DNA from 3 places in the Cellvibrio fibrivorans genome. Region 1 is predicted to be linked to each of the others. Evidence: predicted binding sites of a transcription regulator. Region 1 holds the regulator's gene; each other region holds the start of a gene.
What was found. Region 1 encodes sigma-54, which starts transcription at its own class of promoters, with help from an activator protein. Its sites were predicted from a motif close to TGGCACANNNNTTGCNNT; they were not measured.
Positions count from the first base shown of each region.

Region 2: a site for sigma-54 is predicted at 3,105-3,122, ahead of J2X05_RS02325 (choice-of-anchor A family protein). Genes of this name have one in related genera too.
Region 3: a site for sigma-54 is predicted at 3,447-3,464, ahead of J2X05_RS01320 (ammonium transporter). Genes of this name have one in related genera too.

Region 1 covers NZ_JAVDVX010000008.1:35,668-43,227, reverse strand. The annotation lists gene lptA (lipopolysaccharide transport periplasmic protein LptA) at 1-548, shown strand, start outside; gene lptB (LPS export ABC transporter ATP-binding protein) at 554-1,279, shown strand; gene J2X05_RS18785 (RNA polymerase factor sigma-54) at 1,483-3,141, shown strand; gene hpf (ribosome hibernation-promoting factor, HPF/YfiA family) at 3,251-3,541, shown strand; gene ptsN (PTS IIA-like nitrogen regulatory protein PtsN) at 3,640-4,092, shown strand; gene rapZ (RNase adapter RapZ) at 4,104-4,973, shown strand; gene J2X05_RS18765 (HPr family phosphocarrier protein) at 4,977-5,249, shown strand; gene yjgA (ribosome biogenesis factor YjgA) at 5,353-5,871, shown strand; gene J2X05_RS18755 (YhdP family phospholipid transporter) at 5,925-7,560, opposite strand, start outside.
Region 2 covers NZ_JAVDVX010000001.1:544,290-551,849, forward strand. The annotation lists gene J2X05_RS02320 (metallophosphoesterase) at 4-2,046, shown strand; gene J2X05_RS02325 (choice-of-anchor A family protein) at 2,123-3,058, opposite strand; gene J2X05_RS02330 (glycoside hydrolase family 26 protein) at 3,276-4,505, opposite strand; gene tsaA (tRNA (N6-threonylcarbamoyladenosine(37)-N6)-methyltransferase TrmO) at 4,690-5,412, shown strand; gene serA (phosphoglycerate dehydrogenase) at 5,536-6,765, shown strand; gene J2X05_RS02345 (DUF368 domain-containing protein) at 6,843-7,560, opposite strand, start outside.
Region 3 covers NZ_JAVDVX010000001.1:286,774-294,333, forward strand. The annotation lists gene J2X05_RS01305 (LamG domain-containing protein) at 1-604, shown strand, start outside; gene J2X05_RS01310 (hypothetical protein) at 622-2,241, shown strand; gene J2X05_RS01315 (polysaccharide lyase family 20 protein) at 2,373-3,137, shown strand; gene J2X05_RS01320 (ammonium transporter) at 3,496-4,836, shown strand; gene J2X05_RS01325 (hypothetical protein) at 4,966-5,598, shown strand; gene J2X05_RS01330 (TonB-dependent receptor plug domain-containing protein) at 5,611-7,560, opposite strand, start outside.

The DNA of each region.
Region 1 (7,560 bases):
TCAGTTATAGCAACACTGCCCTGGCTTTGCCCGGCGACAAAAATGAAACTATTCGCGGTTCGGCGGATAATCTGACCGTCGACCAGAAAAACGGCGTCGCCACCTATACTGGTTCAGTGAAAATCCAGCAGGGCTCACTGGTGATTTCGGCAGACTCTATCGTGATCCACACCAATCCCGACAGCAGTGTTGAAAAAATGATCGCCACCGGCAACCCGGCGCGCTTCCAACAGCAACCGGAAAAGGATCAAGGTGTAGTCACCGCCGCTGCCAAACAAATTACTTATACCCCCAGCAATGAGCATCTTGTGTTGATTGAAGATGCATCGGTCGAGCAAAACGGTGCGGTCATGAGTGGCCCGCATATCGATTACGACTTAGTAAAAGAAGTGATGAAAGCGGCGGGCAGTAATGGTGCATCGGGCAGCGATGGCCAGCGGATCGAAATCGTGATCCCACCCAAGGCGGGCAAAACTGAAACCAGTAACGACCAGCCCGCTGCCGCATCCAGTGCAGCCCAATCCTCATCAACTGAAGCAACCCCTTAACTCATATGCCCAGCCTGCACGCACGCCATCTCGCAAAAAGTTACAAAAAACGTAAAGTCGTTATCGACGTCTCGATTACTGTGGAGAGCGGCCATATCGTCGGCCTGCTCGGCCCCAATGGCGCCGGTAAAACCACCTGCTTTTATATGATTGCCGGCCTGGTGCCCGCCGATAATGGCAATGTATTAATTGACGACCGCGATATTACCCAACTGCCCATCCACGGCCGAGCTCGCGCCGGCATCGGTTACTTGCCACAAGAAGCCTCGATTTTCCGCAAGCTGACCGTCGCCGATAACATCATGGCAATCCTCGAAACCCGCAAGGATCTGGATCGCACCCAGCGCCAGGAAAAGCTCGAATCATTGCTTAATGAATTTCACATCACCCACATCCGCGACAGCCTGGGGATGGCACTTTCAGGGGGCGAACGCCGCCGGGTAGAAATCGCTCGTGCGCTAGCGACCGACCCCAAATTTATTTTGCTCGATGAACCTTTTGCCGGAGTTGACCCCATCTCGGTCAACGATATCAAAGAAATTGTGCGCCATCTTAAGGACCGCGGTATTGGCGTGCTGATTACTGACCACAACGTGCGCGAGACACTGGATATATGTGAGACCGCCTATATTGTAAGCGAAGGCCACATTATTGCCGAGGGCGATGCCGAAACCGTACTCAGCAACAGCAAGGTGCGTGAAGTCTATTTAGGCGAGCATTTCCGTCTGTAAAGGTGGCTAAACCCGTCACCACCAGTGTTACCAACCGCCCGTCAGCAACACCTTCGGCAACACACAAACAACTTGACAAGTAACATTCTTTGATCATTAGGCATAAAGCTTGCTTAAGCTTATTGCTTGCGCGCCAAACCCTGACTAAACTCCACCTATCTGATGTTTTCCATCCTGCGTTATAAGGGTTTGTCGTTCACACAATGAAGCAATCTCTCCAGCTCAAACTCGGTCAGCAGCTGACCATGACTCCGCAACTGCAGCAGGCAATCCGCCTACTGCAACTATCGACATTAGACCTGCAGCAAGAAATCCAGGAAGCGCTTGAATCCAATCCTATGTTGGAAGTGGAGGAAAGCTTCGACAGCCCCAGTAGCACCAATGATTACGAAGGCAGTGAGCTGGATAAAGCGGATTACACTCGCCAGTTAGAGATCGCTGCTGAAGCCGGTACTGACCACGGCACTGACTTTACCGCGAGCGAAAATTTCTCCTCCAGCAGCGCCGACAACTACAGCGAAACCAATAGCTATACCGAAGGCGGTGAAAGCTTCGGTGAAGGTGAGAATTTTGGTGAAAGTGAGAGTTTTGGCGATAGTGATGTGTACGGTGAGGGCGACGGATTTAGTGCGGACGCCGGCGAATGGAGCGATTCCATCCCCAGTGACCTCCCCGTCGACACGAGCTGGGATGATGTTTACCAATCATCATCCAGCAGCAGCTCAAGCAATTACGACAACGAAGACAATGATTTTGAAAGTCGCCGCGCCGCAACTGATTCGCTCTACGACCATCTGATGTGGCAGTTAAACCTGACGCCCATGTCGGATCGCGACCGCGTACTGGCGATGGCAATTATCGATGCGGTGGAACCGAGCGGCATGCTGTCCATCACCATCGAAGAAATTTTTGAAGGTATGCGCAGCGATTTTGAAGAGCTGGAACTCGACGAAGTTGAAGCGGTGCAACACCGCTTGCAACAGTTCGATCCTTGCGGCGTATGCAGTCAAAATCTATCTGAGTGCCTGTTGGTGCAATTGCAACAATTTGATCCGAAAACACCGTTTTTAGACTCGGCAAAATTAATTGCCAAACAATATTTGCCGGTGCTCGGCAGCCGCGATTATCGCCAGCTGATGCGCCGCACCAAATTGAAAGAAGCTGAATTAAGCCAGGCAGTGGCATTAATTCAAAGTTTGAATCCGCGCCCAGGCGATATGATCGCCAATGGCGATACCGAATATGTAGTACCTGATGTATTCGTTGAAAAACGCGATGGCCGCTGGATAGTGGAACTCAATCCGGATATTGCGCCGCGCTTGCGCATTAATTCCGACTACGCCTCTATGGTGAAACGCGCCGACTCCAGCACCGACAACACCTTCCTCAAAGATAATTTGCAGGAGGCGCGCTGGTTCTTAAAAAGTTTGCAAAGCCGCAATGAAACCCTGTTAAAAGTGGCGAGTTGTATTGTGGAAAAACAGCGCGGCTTTTTGGATTATGGTCCTGAAGCGATGAAGCCATTGGTGCTGCACGATATTGCTGAAATTGTTGAGATGCACGAATCGACTATTTCACGTGTCACCACCCAAAAATACATGCACACACCACAGGGTATTTTCGAGCTGAAATACTTTTTCTCCAGCCATGTCAGCACCGACAGTGGTGGCGAATGTTCATCAACTGCAATTCGCGCGATTATCAAAAAATTGGTAAGTGCCGAGAATCCGAAAAAACCGCTCAGCGATAGCAAGATTACCGACCTGCTCGCCGAGCAGGGGATTCAAGTGGCACGCCGTACTATTGCCAAATACCGCGAATCACTCAATATTCCGCCGTCGAATGAACGCAAAACTATTTAGCTATTTAGTTGTATTAGTAGTACCAATAAAGTTCGGATCAAAAAATCACTGATGTAATGCGAGGTTGTGCCAGTCGCAACCGTTTTGTTTCTAGCGAGAGGAAGTATCTATGCAAATAAATATCAGCGGTCGTCATGTAGAAGTTACCGATTCCATGAAAGAGTATGTAACCAGTAAAATTGAGCGCTTAACGCACCACCATGACCGCATCACCAGCACCAACGTTATCCTCTCGGTAGATAAACTTATCCAAAAAGCAGAAGCCACTATCCATGTCAGTGGCAAAGATGTATTCGCTGAAGCTACTCATGAAGATCTGTATGCCGCGATTGATGCACTGGCTGATAAACTTGACCGCCAATTGATTAAACACAAAGAGAAGATGCGCAGCCATCGCTGAGTGCGCGATAGCTCGCCATCGTTAACTGAACCTACGCCGCCATCGCCACCTTGCGATGTCTGCATTATTTATTGAGAGATGCCCAGCATCACCTTGTCATGCAAATTCAATCCCTGATCAGCCCCAGCCGCACCCTCTGCGGCGTCGAAGGGGGCAGCAAGAAACGCGCACTGGAGTTGCTCGCCAACACCATTGCGCAGGATATCCCCGATATTGATGCCGATGAATTGTTCCGCCGCCTGATTGGCCGCGAGCGCCTCGGCTCCACTGGTATTGGCCACGGAATTGCAATCCCCCACTGCCGTATTGAACACTGTAAAGGCACTGTGGGTGCACTGATTACCCTGACCGATCCAATCGACTTCGATGCAATAGATTCGCAACCGGTCGATATTCTGTTCGCGATGCTGGTGCCGGAAGATGCCCACAGCGAACACTTGCAAACCTTGGCAGCACTGGCTGGCGCACTGAACAACGCCGAATACCGCCAGCGCCTGCGCGCCTCCAAAACTAATGAAGCGCTCTATGATGCAGCGCTAACAACCTCGTAAACAGGATTTATATGCATCTGGTGATCGTCAGTGGCTTGTCTGGTTCGGGTAAGAGTACGGCACTCCATGTCCTTGAGGATGTGGGGTTCAACTGTATCGACAACTTGCCCGTCAGCCTGCTACCTGCGTTGGTTGCCCAGATCCAGATCCACAAAGATGACCAACACCGCTTTGCCATTGGTATCGATGTGCGCAATGCCTGGCAAGATCTGGCTATCTTCCCGCAGATGATCAGCACCCTCAAAGAAGCGCATCTGCCCTTCCAGACCCTGTTCCTCGATTCTCAACCACCGGTATTGATCCAGCGATTCAGTGAAACCCGCCGCAAGCATCCGCTGTCAGATAAACATACTAGCCTGGAAGAGGCGATCAGCGCTGAGCAGCAGCTTCTGGAGCCCATCCGCGATTGTGCTGACCAGATTATCGATACCAGCCACCTGAATCTGCATGAGTTGCGCGATCTGGTGAAAGAGCGGGTCGTGGGCCGCAGTGAATCGACCATGGCTATTTTGTTTGAATCCTTTGGCTTCAAACACGGTGTACCCGTGAATGCCGATTTGGTATTTGATGCGCGCTGCCTGCCCAATCCACACTGGAAGCCCAATCTGCGTCCGCAAACCGGCAAGGATCAGGAAGTGATTGAGTTTCTGGAAGAGCAAATGACGGTGAGGGAGATGTACGAAGATATCGAGCATTACCTGACCCGATGGCTGCCCCGCTATCAGGCCAACAACCGCAGCTATATCACTATTGCAATCGGTTGTACTGGCGGCCAACACCGCTCAGTCTACTTGTCGGAGCGGCTGCAAAAACATTTCGACCACAGTTTTAGCGATGTTCAAGTTCGCCATCGCGACATTAACAAACACAAAAAACCCTAGATCATGCAGACCGAAACGCTCGATATCATCAACAAGCGCGGCCTACATGCGCGCGCCGCCGCCAAGCTGGCGACCCTTGCCAACCAATTTCAGGCCAAGGTACTCGCACGCGTGGGCGAAGGTAACTGGGCCGATGCCAAGAGTGTTATGTCGTTGATGCTGCTAGCCGCTAGCCAGGGCACTGCTCTGGAAGTCAGCGTAGAGGGCGATGATGCTGATGCCGCGCTCTGTGCTATCCGCGCACTGATTGCCGACCGCTTTGAAGAAGGCGAATAAATAGCCTATTGTTAAACCAAAGCCAGCGACAAAGGTTGTTGTTCCCGGGCAACTACTCTAAGCTGCGCGCCCTTTTATTGATTCTTTCTCCGACATTACAGCCATGGTTTACAACTACGACGACATCAACCCCGATGACTACATCCTTAGCAAATCGCAGGTCAAACGCGATATGCATGCGTTGCAAGCGCTGGGGGAAAGCCTGATCGACATGAACGAAAAGCAACTTGCCAGCATTCCGCTGAGCGACACTATGCTGGATGCGATTTACATCGCGCGCAAATTACCCCCCAAAGAAGCCCGCCGCCGCCAGGTGCAATATATTGGCCGCCTGATGCGCGAAGGCAACCACGAGGAAATCAAAGCAGCAGTGGACAAACTGCAAAACCGCAGCGATCAATATGTGCATCGCCAACACCAGGTAGAGCGCTATCGCGACCTGCTAATTGAAGGCGACAAACAAATTTTCCAAACACTGGTCACCTCTTGCCCCGGAATTGATGTGCAGCACTTACGCCAGTTGATCCGCACCGCGCAAAAAGAGCGCGACGAGAACAAGCCGCCTGCGAGTGCACGCAAACTCTTTGCGTTTATCCGCGAGCAGCTGGAAGCGCAGGATTAACGGGTTGCGCGCAAAAACAAACTACCAAAAACAAGGGCGCCGAATGGGCGCCCTTATTGTTTCTTACCAGATTCGTCCTGCATCTCATTGATCGGAGGCGGCTTTTCCACCTCCTTTTTATTGACGCTATCGCGCAAGCTTTTCTCGCTCTCAAACAGCCGGTTAAACTTCATTTTGGGTTCATCCCAGCTACCTTTGATGGTGTAACTGACACTTGTGGCCTGATCGACCTGCTTTTTAAACAGTTTGCTGACGATGTAAATACCCGCCGCCGCTGGCAGCCCGGTCGCCAATGCCGCATAAAAGGTCATATTCCCGGCGACGGGTAAGGTTGCCACTAAACGGGTATTAATTGTTTCGTTGCGCAGGTCAATACTGCCCGCCATTTGCATACCGCTCGAAGGGGTACGTACCACTAGCGGCTCCTCAAAAACCAAAACCCCTTGGTTGAACCGCACCTTGCCTTTAACGGTATCGTAAGCAAGGCCGCTTTTATAGAGATCAGAAAAATCAAAACGCAAACGTCGCGCCAAGGTGTCAAAGTTGAGGATCGACATCAACCTCAGCAGACCATCGCCAGCACTGGCATCTCGCTTGAAGCTACCCTGCTCAATGTCGATACTCATTTCACCCCCAAGGTTGACCAGTTTGAAATCCTGCGGCGAGCCCGGCCAAAAAAGATCGGCACGGTAGTACGCCCGGCGGCTTTCCAAGGTATCGGGTTTATTCCAGGCACGTAGTACTTCCGCCATGTCGCCCGTCTCCAGGCTGCCAATAAAGCGGGTTTGAACGCCAACTGGTGTGTTTTGCCATATCAATTTGGCGCCACCTGTTGCCTTATCTGCACCGCTGACAGTTACACCGCGGATACTGCCACGAATGTTGTCTATCACTACCCCTTTGTCATCAGGGCGCAGTTGGAGCGACCAATTGCCATAGTTATTGCCGTCCATTAGCAGCGCCTTAACAGTGATATTGGCCAGCGGGAGTTTGCGCGGATCTATTACTTTTTCCGGTACCGCATCCGTGATTACCAACTCAGCTGCGGCTGGATCGATAGATTGCGATTCGGTAGTTTGCGGATCAGCCAAGCCAAGCGCAGCACGGCTCAACGACAAGCGGTCTAGATCGACTTGCAAGGGCGTAAACTGGCTATTTGGTACTAACAGCCGACCGGCAACCACCGCATTATCCAATTGCAACTGCCAACCGGAGCGCACAGGTATGGCTATCACATTGAGGTTTTCCAGAGTTGTCGAGCCCAGCTCGTATTGCCCCAGCATCACTTCAGCGCGAAAGGGCAGCCCAGCGACCAAGCCGACTGGTTGCTCAAGCAATTCAGGTGCATCAGGCTGCAGTGATGACAAGGCTCGCGCAACAGCTGGGGCGAGCCGCTCGCTGTAAGTTTTGTAGCGGGATTGCACCGCTTTCAAGGTATCCAGATCAATACCCGGCAAAAAACCGGAAACTAAAAATTGAGGCTGGTCGCTAAATTTTGCAGCACTGGCAAGGGCGATATTGGCGTTCACCAAACTGTTATTACGCACCCGGTCGGTACGCAGCAGCGCCTGGATATCATTGTTGTAGCGCACATCAATTTGCGCTTGGCTCTCTTGCAACCAGAGCTTGAATTCAAATGGCCGTTCACCTTCCACAGGTTTGCCGTAGGGTGCAGGCAGATCGACGCTG
Region 2 (7,560 bases), on a different contig from region 1:
ATTATGAAATTTACTTTCCTATTACTTTTGCTGAATGGCCTTATTTTTTTTGCCGCTAACTGTGAGGCAGATTCGCAGAAATCAAATCTTGCTGCCGAACACGTGAAAATTGCGTTTATGCCGGACATACACTTTCATGATATTTATGGCCACTTCAGCGATGATATATTTCAGGGGCTTCCGACAAATACTGCGCAGGGTAAACAAAATGCCAACATCCGCTCGATGCGCACGCAACTGCAGTCCACGCGCCTGTTTAATGAAAATTATTTTGCCTTGCTCGCGGCACTCGATGACATTGTAAAACGCAAGATCAAGTACGTTGCTTTGCCCGGCGACTTTAGCGATGACGGTCAACCGGTTCACATGCGTGGGTTAAAAAATATTCTCGATAAATACCATCACCAATACGGCATTGAATTTTTTGCAGCGCCGGGCAACCACGATCCAACCAGGCCATTTTCACATCCAGCGGGTAAACCAGATTATTTAGGTGCAGGAGGAAAGGAGCAACCAGTTTTTAGCTTGCAACATCCACTGTGTAAAAATAAAAATTACGACAATGATAAAGACAGGCATGCAGTTATCTGTTCCGATGATGTACAGGAGTTGGGTTATAAACCTATTATGGATTTGCTTGGTGAACACGGATTTTATCCAAAGAAGAGTTATCGCTATTTTGAAACGCCTTACTCTAGTGAAAAGAAATCCCACTACGATTTTTCGAAAGCAAAACACGAAGCCCAATTTGATAAGAGACACTATGAGATATGCCATCAGGGAATTGGCGGAAAACATAAAAAGCCCCATTACAGCGACTGTTATCAAGTGGCGGATAGCAGCTATTTGGTCGAGCCAACAGCGGGGCTTTGGCTGCTAGCGATTGATGCCAATGTCTACCAACCTAAATTAGGTACTGATGGTAATCCACAAAACGCAGAAAATTTTTTAGGTTCCAGTGATGCAGGCTATAACAAAGTCATCACCCACAAAACCCATTTGCTGGAGTGGATAACCGATGTAGTGCAGCGAGCACAGGCACAAGATAAAACCCTGATTGCATTTTCCCATTTCCCCATGCAGGAATTTTATGACGGCGCCAGCGCTGATATAGCGCAGTTAATGGGCGAACAAAAATTTCAACTGAGCCGCAACCCAAGTACCAACACCAGCAAAATGTTGGCGGACACTGGGCTGAAAATTCATGTGGCTGGCCATATGCATATCAATGACACAGGTGTTTATCGCGGTGAGCACAACAAGGTGTTATTTAATATCCAGGCACCTTCGCTCGCCGCTTATATTCCCGCCTATAAAATCCTGAGCATCAGACCCGACCAGCAAATTGAAGTTGAAACTATTGTATTAAAAGATGTTCCGCGTTATGACGAGCTCTTCGGGCATTACCTTACTGAGTGGAATTATTTACGGTCTATCGATACGCCCGACATCTGGGATAAAAACATTCTCCAGGCCAAAAATTATCACCAATTTGCCGAATGGCATCTGCGCGAACTGGCACGTTTGCGCTTTTTGCCACAAGATTGGCCTGCAGATATCCGCCAACTCTTGATGCAATTAAATGGCGCGCAGCTGTTGATTATTTCTCAATTAAAAACCGACATTAGCCTTGCTCAAATAGGGGCACTGATTAATCATCAGGATCAGGATAATTCGCTAGCAGGTGAGTGGCAGCTAGCAACCAGGCAGGCAGCAAGTTTTGCAAAGAAAAACGGATTATCGCTCGATAGTTTTTCAACCTGGACAGGAACGGATTTAAGCGTGGATTTTTATCGATTGTGGAGCGCCGATCAGCTGGCGTTAAAGGATATTGATCCGCAACGGTTCAAGCATTATGAATTGCTCGCACAACAGTTGTTGGTTAGCGATCGGCAAAACACAAAAAAACAATCAGCTAAGCCGCGCACTATTTATCAGGAAAAATTGGGCACATTATTGAACATCCTAGTGCAATTTTCCGGCGATGCACCAAGCGATCATTTTTTGCTGGACCTGAAAAATGGCAAGATCAAACCACTCCCCTAGCGAGTCACTCATTATTGGGTAACTGGCAAAAAAAATGCCCCGGGTGATCGGGGCATTTTTTTAAAACACATTCAACTTAGCTGCGACGACGCAAGCGAGTAAGCCCCAACAAGCCCAAACCACTCAACAACAACACCAAAGAACCACTTTCCGGTACCTCTTCGGTAGGCGGGGTGTAATCCCAGTAGTAGTGATGAATTTGACCCGAGCCGGTGTAAGATTTAGCAGCCAGGGAGCCGTCGATATCATTCATGATTTTCACATCAGCATCCAATGCCAACACATTTCCTTTCCAACCATTACCCAAATTCAGGCTGGTAGCATCGTAGAAATTCCACAGGATGTTGGAGTAGGTGCTGGAGGTGAAACCATTGCCGCTCAAATTCACTGAACCCGGATTGCTTAGAACAGAACCGGAGACGTTGATGACTACCTTGCCTGCATTACCAAAATTCAATTGCCAGTTGGCGTTATTGGCAAACAGATCGCTACCCGCAATATTGAATACCACCAAATCAGTAGCAAAACCGCTGTAACTCATAGTGGTGCCAGAAACGCTCCCCACTTGGGTAAAGTCGCGATAAAAATCTGACTCAGCGCTGAGGGCATCATAAAAACCGTCAAGCTTGTCAGTCACAGCACCCACATCATCCAATTCCCTTACGCAGGAATTCTGGGGCAGACCGCCTTCATTACAGTTGAGGTTGCCGATCGACTTGGTCTCGCCATAACCCAAATAACCATTCTGGATAGTTAGGTTGGGCGAGGTGACGCTGCCGAGCACTTCAACGTTGTTGGTGGCATTGAATGACGAATCTGTCAGGTGCGAACCGAATTCGCCACTGGATTTCAGGTCACCGCCAATCAGCGCCTTGCCGTAAACCTTCACATTGCTGTTGGTATTCAAATCGCCAAACAGAATCAGGTTGTAGTCGCTCAAAGGTGAGGCAGATGCCATCGTCGACAGCGATACCAATCCAGCCACGGCAAATATCTTGGAACAAAACGTCATAAAAGTATCCTTTGTAGTAGTGTCATCTTATTTGTGTATTCACCACTAAGCACAAGGTATGCCTATTTAATTTTTTCTAGTGATATCAATAATTCGCGCCAATTAATGCCAAATACGTCACATTAAAGTGTCAATTTAGCCGACAGTTATAAAATGACAGCGAAAGACATTATTTTATTAATAAAAATAAACAATCGATTTTTTTCATCCAAAAACGCTATTCGTAAAGCTTTGGAAGCTCACTTTCAAACAGCACAAAAGGATGGGCTAAGAAGGTTTTAAAATCCTCGGCTGTCGCCTGCCCCGGATAGGGTGCAAAAAATTGTTCTGATTTTTCTCGCGCCAGATTGGCATTGCGCCAGACCATCATGTAGGTGATTTGCTGCGCCTCGGCGCCCGCCAAAATCGGGTTGAGGATGCGCTCAGTCCAGAAGTTGTGAATAGTTAGCCGGTTGTTGCCCGTCTCCGTGAGCGCAGCAATTTTATTGCGCGCCTGGGCAACTTTGACGATGCCTTTGAGCGCGGTGACAAACCCTGCTTTTTGTTCATCCGCCGACGCGGTATTAGCTTCATGGCCAACATCCCAGTAATTGTCCAAACCAATCACATCGACATATTCATCCCCCGGATAACCATAAAAATAATCGCTCTCGAATTTGCTTAGATCGATGCGGCTGCGGTCGGGTGAGTAGGCATAGATAAGGTTGTGGACACCTTTTTCATCGCGAAGGTATTTCACCGTGAATTGCCAGAGGGCGATGTAATCCTGCTCGCTCACATGGCCTTTGCCCCACCAGAACCAATCGCCGTTGTGCTCATGCCAGGGGCGGAAAATAATCGGAATAGCGTGTTTATTGCCGGCCGCATCGGTTGCTACCAGTCCTTCATTAAAGGCGACAAAAGTATCGAGGTAAGCCTTAAACACGTCGTGCTTGGCTCCGCCGGGAACCAATTCGTGCACCGTCGGGGTTTTATCCCATGAATTGGCGCCGGATACCGGGCTGTACATATGCCAGCTGATGGTAATAACTCCGCCACGGCTGTAGCCCGCCTTAATCCACTCCTGCATTTGCTTGAAGTTGACCCCATCCAGATTCTTTTCGTGTCCCAATTCCAAACCGCCCAACTCCCAACCGTAGACGGCCGGGTTGGAACCGGTCACATCGCGCACATCGGAGCGGTCGAGATCGCCCTCCCAATTGACGCCATAGGCGAGGCTATCTTCATGCCCGAACAGCATGTGCCGGCCGCGTAAAGCGGCGAGATTGTTGTAGAGCGCGAGGGTTTCGGCGCTGGCATTTTTGTCGCTGAGCTTGTGAGCGTAGCGTTGCTCAGCGATAGGTGGTGGTGTACTTGATGACGAGGACTGCTGGTCGCACCCCAGTAGCAATCCGCAGGTGGTCAGTACCGCGAGTGCTGTGCGAACAAGGGAATAAGATAGGCTCATGGGATCTCCCAAGCTGTAGATAGTTATTGTTGGATAACGTATTTTTGCACAATGTAACCGATTTCATTAACTGTATGCCAGCAGTTATGGCGCAGGATTGTGCCATCCCTCAACTAAAAACGGTTGAGATAGCGCAAACTTTTGCCTAGCCTTGCGCCACTTCACTTCTGCGCAGCGACCTTTTATGGACTTCAACTTCCCCGCCATCGGCCTAGTGCACTCCTGCTTCAAGGAGAAGTTTGGCATTCCCCGCCAACCGGGCCTGGCGCCGCTGGCCTGCGCCGAGATTGAGCTACTGCCGCCCTATAACGACCCTGCTGCATTTGAAGGCATGGAAGGTTGTACCCATGTGTGGATTCAGTTTGTCTTCCATGCCAATAAGCGCGAAGAGTGGAAAGCCAAAGTTAAACCACCGCGCTTGGGTGGTAACAAAACCCTCGGGGTATTCGCCACCCGCTCGCCCACCCGCCCGGCGCCGATCGGTTTGTCGGTCGTGCGTTATCGGGGTGTCAGCGAACGCAAGGGAAAACTGTTTGTGCAGATCAGCGGCGTGGATTTGCTCGAAGGTACACCGGTGCTCGATATCAAACCCTACGTGCCCTACGTTGATTGTGTATTGGAAGCAGAAAATTCGTTTGCCGATGCACCACCCGAGCTGATCGCTGTGGATATCCCCGCCACGCTCATGGCGGTGTGTGTCGAGTATTGGCAGCGTACAGGCACTGACCTGGCCGGTTTGATCACCCAAATTCTGCAACAAGACCCGCGCCCGCAATATCAGCAACTGGACACCGAGCGGATTTACGGGATGCGCTTACTGGATCTGGATGTGCGCTGGCGCTATCGCCAAAACGGTGCCGACCCGGCAATTATTCTGGTCGATCTGCAGGGGGCGCAGCCCGCCTGAGCTGTGGTATGATGCGCGCCTTTTTCAGCCTGCCCCTTCCGTCTCCCGTTTGATGCCATTGCTCCCGGAGACGCGCTGACCGACTTTTAATTTTAGGTGCCTGGCACTTTAGGAGTTGTTCCCATGAGCAAGACCTCGTTAGACAAAAGCAAGATCAAGTTTCTGTTGCTGGAAGGAGTGCACCAATCAGCGGTGGATAGCCTGAATGCACAGGGCTATACCAATGTTGAATACCTGAAAACCGCATTGGGCGAAGATGAGCTTATCGCCAAAATCCAGGATGCCCACTTTGTCGGCCTGCGCTCGCGCACCCAATTGACCCGCCGCGTCTTTGAAAATGCGCCCAAGCTGATCGCCGCTGGCTGCTTCTGCATCGGCACCAACCAGGTGGATTTGAAAGCGGCGCAAGAGCACGGCGTTGCGGTATTTAACGCGCCCTACTCCAATACCCGCTCGGTCGCTGAATTGGTGATTGCCGAGGCAATTTTGCTGCTGCGCAATATTCCGCAGAAAAACTTTGTCTGCCATCGCGGCGGCTGGGACAAATCGGCCAATGGCTCATTTGAGATTCGCGGCAAGACCCTCGGCCTGATCGGCTATGGTTCGATTGGCAGCCAAACCAGCGTGCTGGCAGAATCCCTGGGCATGAAAGTACAGTTTGTCGATGTGGTCACCAAGTTGCCGCTGGGCAATGCCACTCAGGTGCGCAGCCTGGATGAACTGCTCGCCACTTCCGACATCATCAGCCTGCATGTGCCGGAAAACCAATCGACGCAAATGATGATTGGCGCACGTGAAATTAGCCTGATGAAACCGGGAGCGATCCTGATCAACGCTTCGCGCGGCACAGTAGTGGATATTAATGCGCTGGCCGATGCCATTAAGTCCGGCCACATCGCCGGCGCTGCGATCGATGTGTTCCCGGAAGAGCCCAAAGCCAACGGCGACGAATTTATCAGCCCACTGCGCGGTTTGGACAATGTGATCCTCACCCCGCACATCGGCGGCTCCACCATGGAAGCCCAGGCCAATATTGGCTTGGAAGTGGCTGAAAAACTGATCAAGTACTCTGACAACGGCACCACTACCAGCTCGGTCAACTTCCCAGAAGTTGCCCTGCCCGGCCACCCGGATGCGCACCGCCTGCTGCACGTCCACGCCAACGTACCGGGCGTGTTGTCGAAAATTAACAAGATCTTCTCCGACAACCACATCAACATCGCATCTCAATACCTGCAAACCAATGACAAGGTGGGCTACGTGGTAGTGGACATCAACTCCCCTTACGATGAGATCGCACTGGAGCAGTTGAAGAATATTGAAGGGACGATTCGTTGCAGAGTGTTGTTCTAAGCATTACCAATTTTTAATAGCTCAATAAAAAAACGCCGCGTCCAGCAATGAACGCGGCGTTTTTGTTAGCGCAGGGATTAGACCGAGGCCGGAGCTGTGGTACGACGCTTGATCCAATGTGCCGCCAATTCCACTCCCAGCACCAACGCCACACCCAGAAAGGCCCATAGTATGGCCAGGCCGATGGTCGGCTCATTGCCCGTCACCGCGAGAAAGTTGAAAGGATTGAGGTTTTCTTGCTGCAACACCACGGTGCGACCATGGCTGTCAGTTGTAGTGAGCAGGGCGTTTTTCCAGGGCCAGGTGACATAGAGTGACCCCACCAGAAAGCCGATCAGCACCGACAGGGTTTGGTTGTGATAGCTGTGCAGCAGCCAGAGCAGGAAACGCGAGAAGACCACTAAACCGCAGATACACCCGGCGCCGAACCAGAGTAATTTCACGATTTCCAGATTGTGGATTGCCTGCAAAAATACCGGATACAGACCAACCAACAATAAAATAAAACTCCCGGAAATGCCCGGCAGAATCATGGCGCAGATGGCAACAAAACCGCCGAGGAACAAAATCCAGCCGTGCCCGGGCAACTGCGCGGGCGCCATAAAAGAGATGGCGAGAATAAATGCAATGCCGAACAGCAAACCAAAGGCTTCAGTCAGCCCCCAACCCCGCTGCTCGCGCACCAAATGATAAATCGACGCGGCGACCAAACCGGAAAAAAACGCCCAGACCAAAATCGGGTAAGCATCCATCGCCACTAGTACCACTGCAGCAAACGTCTTGAGGCTGATAAGA
Region 3 (7,560 bases), on a different contig from region 1:
CTTCGACCAGATCGGCAGCAATACTTATAGCCGTGCGGAAGTGGTCGTGCCGCCACCAGCGACACCGGCAGATATCCCCGGCCAGGCGCACATCGGCCTGCGCAACTTTGCCGAGATCAACGCCACTCTTGCAGCCATGACCGGCGTAAGCAAAACCACACCAGCGGTGAAAACCACTTACACCAAAGTCGAACAGCAGTTGCCAACCCTGACCAATATCGAAGGCTTTTTGGCCGCGCAGCAAATGGGCGTAACCCAACTCGCGGTGGCCTACTGCAACGCGCTGGTGAACGATACCAGCCTGCGCACTAGTTACTTCAGCGGTTTTAATTTTGGCGCTGGCGCTGGTACCGCATTTGATGCCACAGGCCGCAGCCAGATTATCGACCCGCTGCTGAAAAACCTGCTGGCAAGCGATATCGCCTCGGGTGGCGCCCTCAGCAACCAAGCCAATCCAGCAGAAATTCGCGCGGAGCTGAACCAGCTGATCGACCGAATGACCGCTTGCGCTGCGAACAATAGTTGCACCAGCAACCGCACCGCCACCACCGTCAAAGCTACCTGCGCCGCCGCCATGGGCAGTGCAGTGATGCTGTTGCAGTAATTACCGGAGCAGACACCATGACCAGCAAAAAAACTACCCTGCACCCGGACGCACCGCTCCTGCTCAACAACCACAGCCGCCCGGTCACCCGGCGCGAGCTGGTATCACAAGGCTTCCGCGCCGGCACGGCAACGGTATTGGGCGGCTCGATTTTCAGCTTGTTTGCGAACCCCCGGGAAGCAGAGGCGGCGCTCTCCGCTGACCTGATTGCTATGCGTAGCGCCTGCGGTATTGCAGCGCAGGGAGCTGGCAAGATTCCGTTTATCTGTTTTGATCTCGCGGGTGGCGCCAATATCGCCGGCTCCAATGTATTGATCGGCCAGCGCGGCGGCCAACTGGATTTTCTCAGCGCGGGCGGCTACAGCAAACAGGGCCTACCACTGGCCATGAGCCCAGCCGCCTCCACCGCCGCCAATCCGCTGATCAACAATGAGCTTGGCCTCTCCTTTCATTCAACCAGCGCTATGCTGCGCGGTATTCTGGAGAAAGTCGCCGTAGGCAACCGGGCGCTAACCAATGGCGCCGTCATTCCAGCACGCTCGGAGAATGATACCGGCAACAACCCCCACAACCCCATGTACGGTATTAACCGCGCAGGCGCCAATGGCTCGCTGCTGGCCTTGATTGGTTCACGCGCCAGCGATTCCGGCGGCAACTCCATGGCTCCAGCAATGATGATCAATCCCGAAGTTCGCCCCACCAAAGTGGATAACCCGAACGATGTGACCGGTTTGGTCGATGTGGGCGACCTGGTCAGTTTGCTCGACCAGCAAGATACCGTTGCGGTGATGGAATCCATCTACCGTATCAGCGATAAAAAACTCGGCAAGGTCAGCACCGGCACCACCAACGATGCAGTGATTAAAGACATGGTGCGCTGCGGCTACGTGAAAAGCGCCGACCTCGCCGACCGCTTCGGCTACCCGTCCGCAATTGATCCAGTTGCAGATGCCGATCTGGTCGGTGCAGCAGGAGTGTTCACCCAGAACGAATTTGATGGCGATGGCGAATTCCGCAAAACCGCCTCAGTCGCCAAGCTGGTAATCAACGGTTACGCGGGCGCGGGCACCATCACCATGGGCGGTTACGACTACCATACCGGCGACCGTTCCACCGGCGAAATGCGCGATCTGCGCGCAGGCCGCTGCATAGGCGCTTGTATCGAATACGCCGCACGCAAAGGCATGCCGGTGATGATTTATGTATTTAGCGACGGCTCGGTCTTCAGCAACGGCATGATCGATGATTCCATGGCGGGCGGAGGCAAAGGCGTCTGGACCGGTGACGACCAGCAAACCGGCGCCGCCTTCTTCCTCGTCTACAACCCAGCGCGCCGCGCCGTGTTGATGGGCGGTACCAGCAGCGATCCGAACACCATCAGCGATGCGCAGCGCCTGCACCAGCAAATCGGCCATATGCGCGCCAGCGGCGATGTGGAAACCGGCTCAGGTGTCGTTGCCGCTAACAACGTCAACTCATTGGTGGAAACCGTCGTGCTCAATTACATGGCTTTGCACGGCGCGCAAAACCAGTTCGGCAGCGTTTTCCCCGGCAACAGCCTCGGCAACGCCGCTACGCTCGATAAACTCACCGCCTTTACCCCAATTTGCAACGGGGTAATTTCGCAGCCAGTGTAATTACCAACCAATCGACAGCAGATAACAAAACGCCGATACTGCCCGCCAGTATCGGCGTTTTATTTTATCCGCCCGCATAAAATCCCTGACTACCGCATTAGCGAACAACAATAATTCCAAGGATCTGCCTCATGAAAAAATCACTCTCATGTATTTGCACTGCAATTGCACTATTCGGTCTTTCCAATTCATCCAACGCCAGTATCCTCTGGCAGGGCGATTTTGAAACCGGTGATATTTCCCAGTGGGATACACCTATTAATCCAGCGGGATTATCCGTTACCAGCGAATGTGTTTTCGACGGCAAATATGCAGGCAAAGTGCGCTTGACCGGTGAAGATTCTTTTTTGTGGAAAGGCAATAAATTTTTGAATCGCAGCGAATTCCATCATCGCCGTGCAGTGGGCAATACCCATGAAGGTAAAGAGACTTTTTTTGCGTTCAGTTTTTATCTGCCGAAAAAACTCAGTGAGCACAAGCACGAATTGGGTTATTGGGAATCGGATAAAAGCTGGCAACAGATGCTGCGTTTTAATATCGCGGGCAGCGAGTTAAGTTTTCAGGAAACTGCAGCAAAAGAGGTGCTTTGGAAATTACCGGAAGGCGCTGCACCGGGGCAATGGCATCGCATTGCGCTACATATCCGCTGGTCAACCGATCCCAAGCGCGGCTCAGCAGAAGTCTGGGTCAACGGCCAGCATATGGGCAAAAACCAGTTTAAAAATTTACCGGCGAAAGACTCATTGATGTTTACCCAAATTGGTATTTTGCGTACGCAAGAAAAAACGGTTGAAGACATTTTAGTTGATGGTGCGATGGAAACCGACAACCTTACTGAGTTGTTGGAGCGGGATAAACATTTGGTCGGCAAAACCTGCAATCCAACCACTAACTAATCACTAGGTATTTGCCATCCAATAGAGTGCAATTTTTTAAGGTTGCACTCTGTTTGGGCTGCCCACCCAATCTGCATACGATTGGTATAGCAATCTTTTAGTGGTTGCTAACACACAATCACTTTGCTTATCAGCATCACGCACGCTTAAAACCAAATAATAGGACACGATCAAGTGACACCCCCAAAATCACTTTTTCGTGCACTTTTTCGTTTCACAAATTCGCCTGCGCACAACATAAGTGCAACCACGTTGTTTATATCAGGCTAAAACGCGCGAATTCCGCTACCACGACATACCTCCCCGCGATGGCACATGAGTTGCAAAACCATACTTATTCTCATTGCGGGTACTGGCTATGCGATTCATTTTTTCGGCTACGCGGCTTTGGTCTATTGCGATTGGTGTATGTGCAATCTTATTGGGGGCAAACTGTATTGCAGCGGAACCCAATATTATGGAAGTGACCACTGCGCTGAATAGCAGCTGGGTAGTCATTACCGGTGTGCTGGTTTTTCTAATGCAAGCGGGTTTTGCTTTGGTGGAGAGCGGCATGGCGCGCGCAAAAAATTCCGTCAATGTGATTATGAAAAATTACATGGATGTTTGTGTGTGCAGTGTGATTTTTTGGGCGCTAGGTTACGGATTAATGTTCGGCGTGAATAACTCCGGTTGGTTTGGTGAGAGCCATTTTTTCCCCAGTGATCTCGCTGGATGGGATTGGACATTTATCTTTTTCCAAATGATGTTTGCTGCTACCGCCACCACTATCGCGAGCGGCGCTATGGCAGAGCGAATTCATTTTCATGCTTATTTAATCGGTGCCTGCATTATTGCCGGATTGATTTATCCCGTATTTGGCAGCTGGGTATGGGGCAGCGCCCACGGTGGCAACGGCTGGTTGAAAGAGATGGGCTTTATCGATTTTGCCGGCTCGACCGTTGTGCATTCGATTGGCGGCTGGGTTGCTCTGGCCGGAATTATTGTGCTCGGGCCGCGTCTCGGACGATTTTCCGCGGCTGGCGAATCGCGCGCAATTCCCGGACACAATTTAAGTATGGTGGCACTGGGTGGATTTATTTTGTGGTTTGGTTGGTTTGGTTTTAATGCAGGGTCAACACTCGCGGCGAATATCGACATCGGTAAAATTGCACTCAACACCCATCTCGCGGCTTGCACGGGTGCACTGGGCTATATGCTCACCGCCAAATTATGTAAACAGCCAGTGCTATTAACCGGCACAGTAAACGGCAGCCTCGGCGGCTTAGTAGGTATCACCGCCGGTTGCGCCACTATGGACCCGCAGTTTGCATTACTCACGGGTTTTATTGCCGGAATTATTACTTACATCGCCCCTAAATTTATCGCCAGTTTTAAAATTGATGACGTGGTGGATGCAGTGAGCGTGCACGGTTTTTGTGGCGCCTGGGGCACACTCGCAGCGGGGATTTTTTTTGCGGGGGATTTATTCAGTCTCGAACGTTTCAGCATTCAAGGTTTAGGCGTGCTGGTTGCCTTTGCCTGGGGCTTTGGTGTCGCACTACCCTGTTACTTCCTGATCGACAAAATCATCGGCATACGTGCCAGTACGCTGCATGAACAGCGCGGCCTGGATTTTACCGAACACGCTGAACTCGGTTACCCGGAATTTCAGGATACGCGCGCGCTCAACGCAGACGCATTACATTCACAACGATAATTGTTTAATAAGAATACTGATTTAAAAATCGGCGATGGAAATAGGCTCAATTTATACGGCCATCCAAAATCAACCATCATGAACCCAGCCGATCACCACTATCACAGAGCGACAAGAACGAGGCTATCAGTGAATCCAAGCCAAAAACGTAAAGCCGTTGAAGAAGCGCTTATGCCGTTTATTAACGGTAAAACACTCGCCAACGCATTAATCCTGTGGGACGAAAAATACGCCCACCAGCCTACGTTTGCCCTGCAACATTTTTTACGTGAACTCTGTAACGATCTTGAAATAGCCCATATGCGCTCACGCATGTTACAAGCGTTGGTCAGCACGTTTTCATCGATGCAAGATGACCGTCACCATCGCACCGTCGAACATCCGCCCATCAAACACAACACTGTTCATACAGCGAAAACGTCTAGCTCGCCGATACTGCTGATGTTTATGGCACTGGTGGAGCAACTTATTGACACACCCGGAGGTGATGCCTCGACGCGCATCCGTCTCTACGTGTTGGAAAACCTCACCAAAATTTCATTGCCCACACATGAGCGCTGGGCCTTTCACGGTTGGTTAAACCAGATGGCGCCACTCACCGGCACTACGCCTAATATCAATACTATGCAGCAGGTAATCAACCTTGCGTATGTAGCACTGTGCGAATACTTGGGGCCGATTAAAGCTGATCAAATTTTGCAAAGCACGGTGAGCAATGTGCAAAAACAACATCTAACAACCAATGTCCAAAGTTTGTTGTAACTGAAAATGTATTTACTGAAATATGATTTCTGCGCGTAACCAGTATTCGCGGCCACCCGCAGGAAAAGGCGTACTCACATCATTATAGGGCTGGGGAATAAGCACATTAGCGTCAGTGAGATTGCTAACACCCAGCGTCCAGAGCACTGTTGGAAAACTGTAGGTCAAACTCAGGTTAAGGGTTTTTTCCGCGGCGAGCTGTTGTACTTGAATCGAATCTACTGCAGCTGAATATTGCTGTGCGTAGCGGCTGCCGACATAACGTAAATCCACGTTCACTCCGAGATTTTCTAGCGGTGTTTTCCACCCCAGCCAGAGATTGGCGACTTGGTTAGCCGCCCCCATATTTTGCCCTGAGTGATTGGGCACATCGTAAGGCAATAAATCATCGTCATTGGCTTTTGCATAACTCGCGTTAGCGCGCAGACTAACAACATCACCGGTAAACCAATATTGCAGATCGATACCCCGAGTTTTAATTGGCGGATTATTGGTGTAACCCGGCTCGTACGAATAAATAATGGCATCTTTAATTTTTTGATCAAACAGCGAGAGAGTCAGATAACTTTTTTGGCCAAGGGTATGGCCATATTCTATTTCACTTACCCGACTTTGTTCTGCTTTCAACGTTTCCGTCGCTGGATGAAAAATCGGATTGCTGGTTTGTAAATCCGGTTCGCGAAAGGCGGTGCCGTAGAGCATTTTCATATGCCAGTTTTTTTCTGCGCGCGTCACTCCAATGCGAGGTGTAAATGCACTGCCGGAATAATCGTGATGGGAAGCGCGCGCACCCAGTGAAAGATCATAATCACTCATACGCAAATCCCAATTTGCATAAATCGCACGCGTTTGTTGCTGCAATTCGCCGTCGGGCGGAAAATATTCTTGCGGTGGCATATCCACACTAATTGCACGCGCTATTTCCGTTTGGTGGTACACCCCCAAACTGATACTCGCGTCTTCCACATATTGGTAAATCGAATCGAGCTGTGCATCCCAGGCGCGGGCACGCACATCGTAATCGTAGACAAAATCTGGCGCTTGCGAGGATGAGCGCCAATTGGCTTCATCGCGATAACCAAAACGCGGCGTTAATTTCCATTGTTTATTCAATTCAAAATCGTGCGCGATAAAAAAATTGGTTTCGCGAAAATCAATTTTTGCCGTAGGAGCGTACACACCGTACTGTTGGATATTGTCCATACCATATTGCAGATGAAATAAACGCACTTGTGTACCCGACCAATCGAGATTGGCAGCAAGGTTGCCGCCACGCGTATCGCTGGTAGCAATATCCGCGTGTGTGCCTTGGGAATCAATCCACTTGCCTTTGCCCCAATTTCCATCCTGGAGGCTAGCCGACACGCTGAATTCACCACCATCAAAACGGCTACCGCCATTCACACTGAGGACATTGGCGGATTCTTGAGTGCTGACGGTTATTTGAGTTTCTTGCTCGGCGCGGGTATAAATTCGAATGACTGCCAACTGCGCACTGTTGCCGTACTTAACGCTACCTGGCCCGCGCAATACTTCAATGCGATCCAATTGCGCGACTGGAAAATTGGGCGGCAGCGGGAAGGTGCCGTAGATAAGATCATTCACCGGCAAGTCGTTAATCAAATATTGGATCTTGCCCTCGAATGCCCAATTGCCGCGCGCAACGAGGTTGACGGTATTTTGCGTATCCATCCCCAAGCTGACACCAGGAATGTGGAGCAATACATCGCGTAAGGTGCGGGCACCCATCGCGCGCATATCGGATGAATCAAATAAGGTAATAATGCCCGGCTGGGAGCGCCAGGAACTGCTGCGCGTACTGGCAGTGTCCACCTTTAAATCCATCAACTCGCTGAGTGACAATTCAAATAAATCTGTGCTGTTCGCCGCGTCAACACGTGCAGCAGGCAAGCCACACAATGTAAAAATCAATAACACCAAGCCTCGCCAATCGCGACAGGA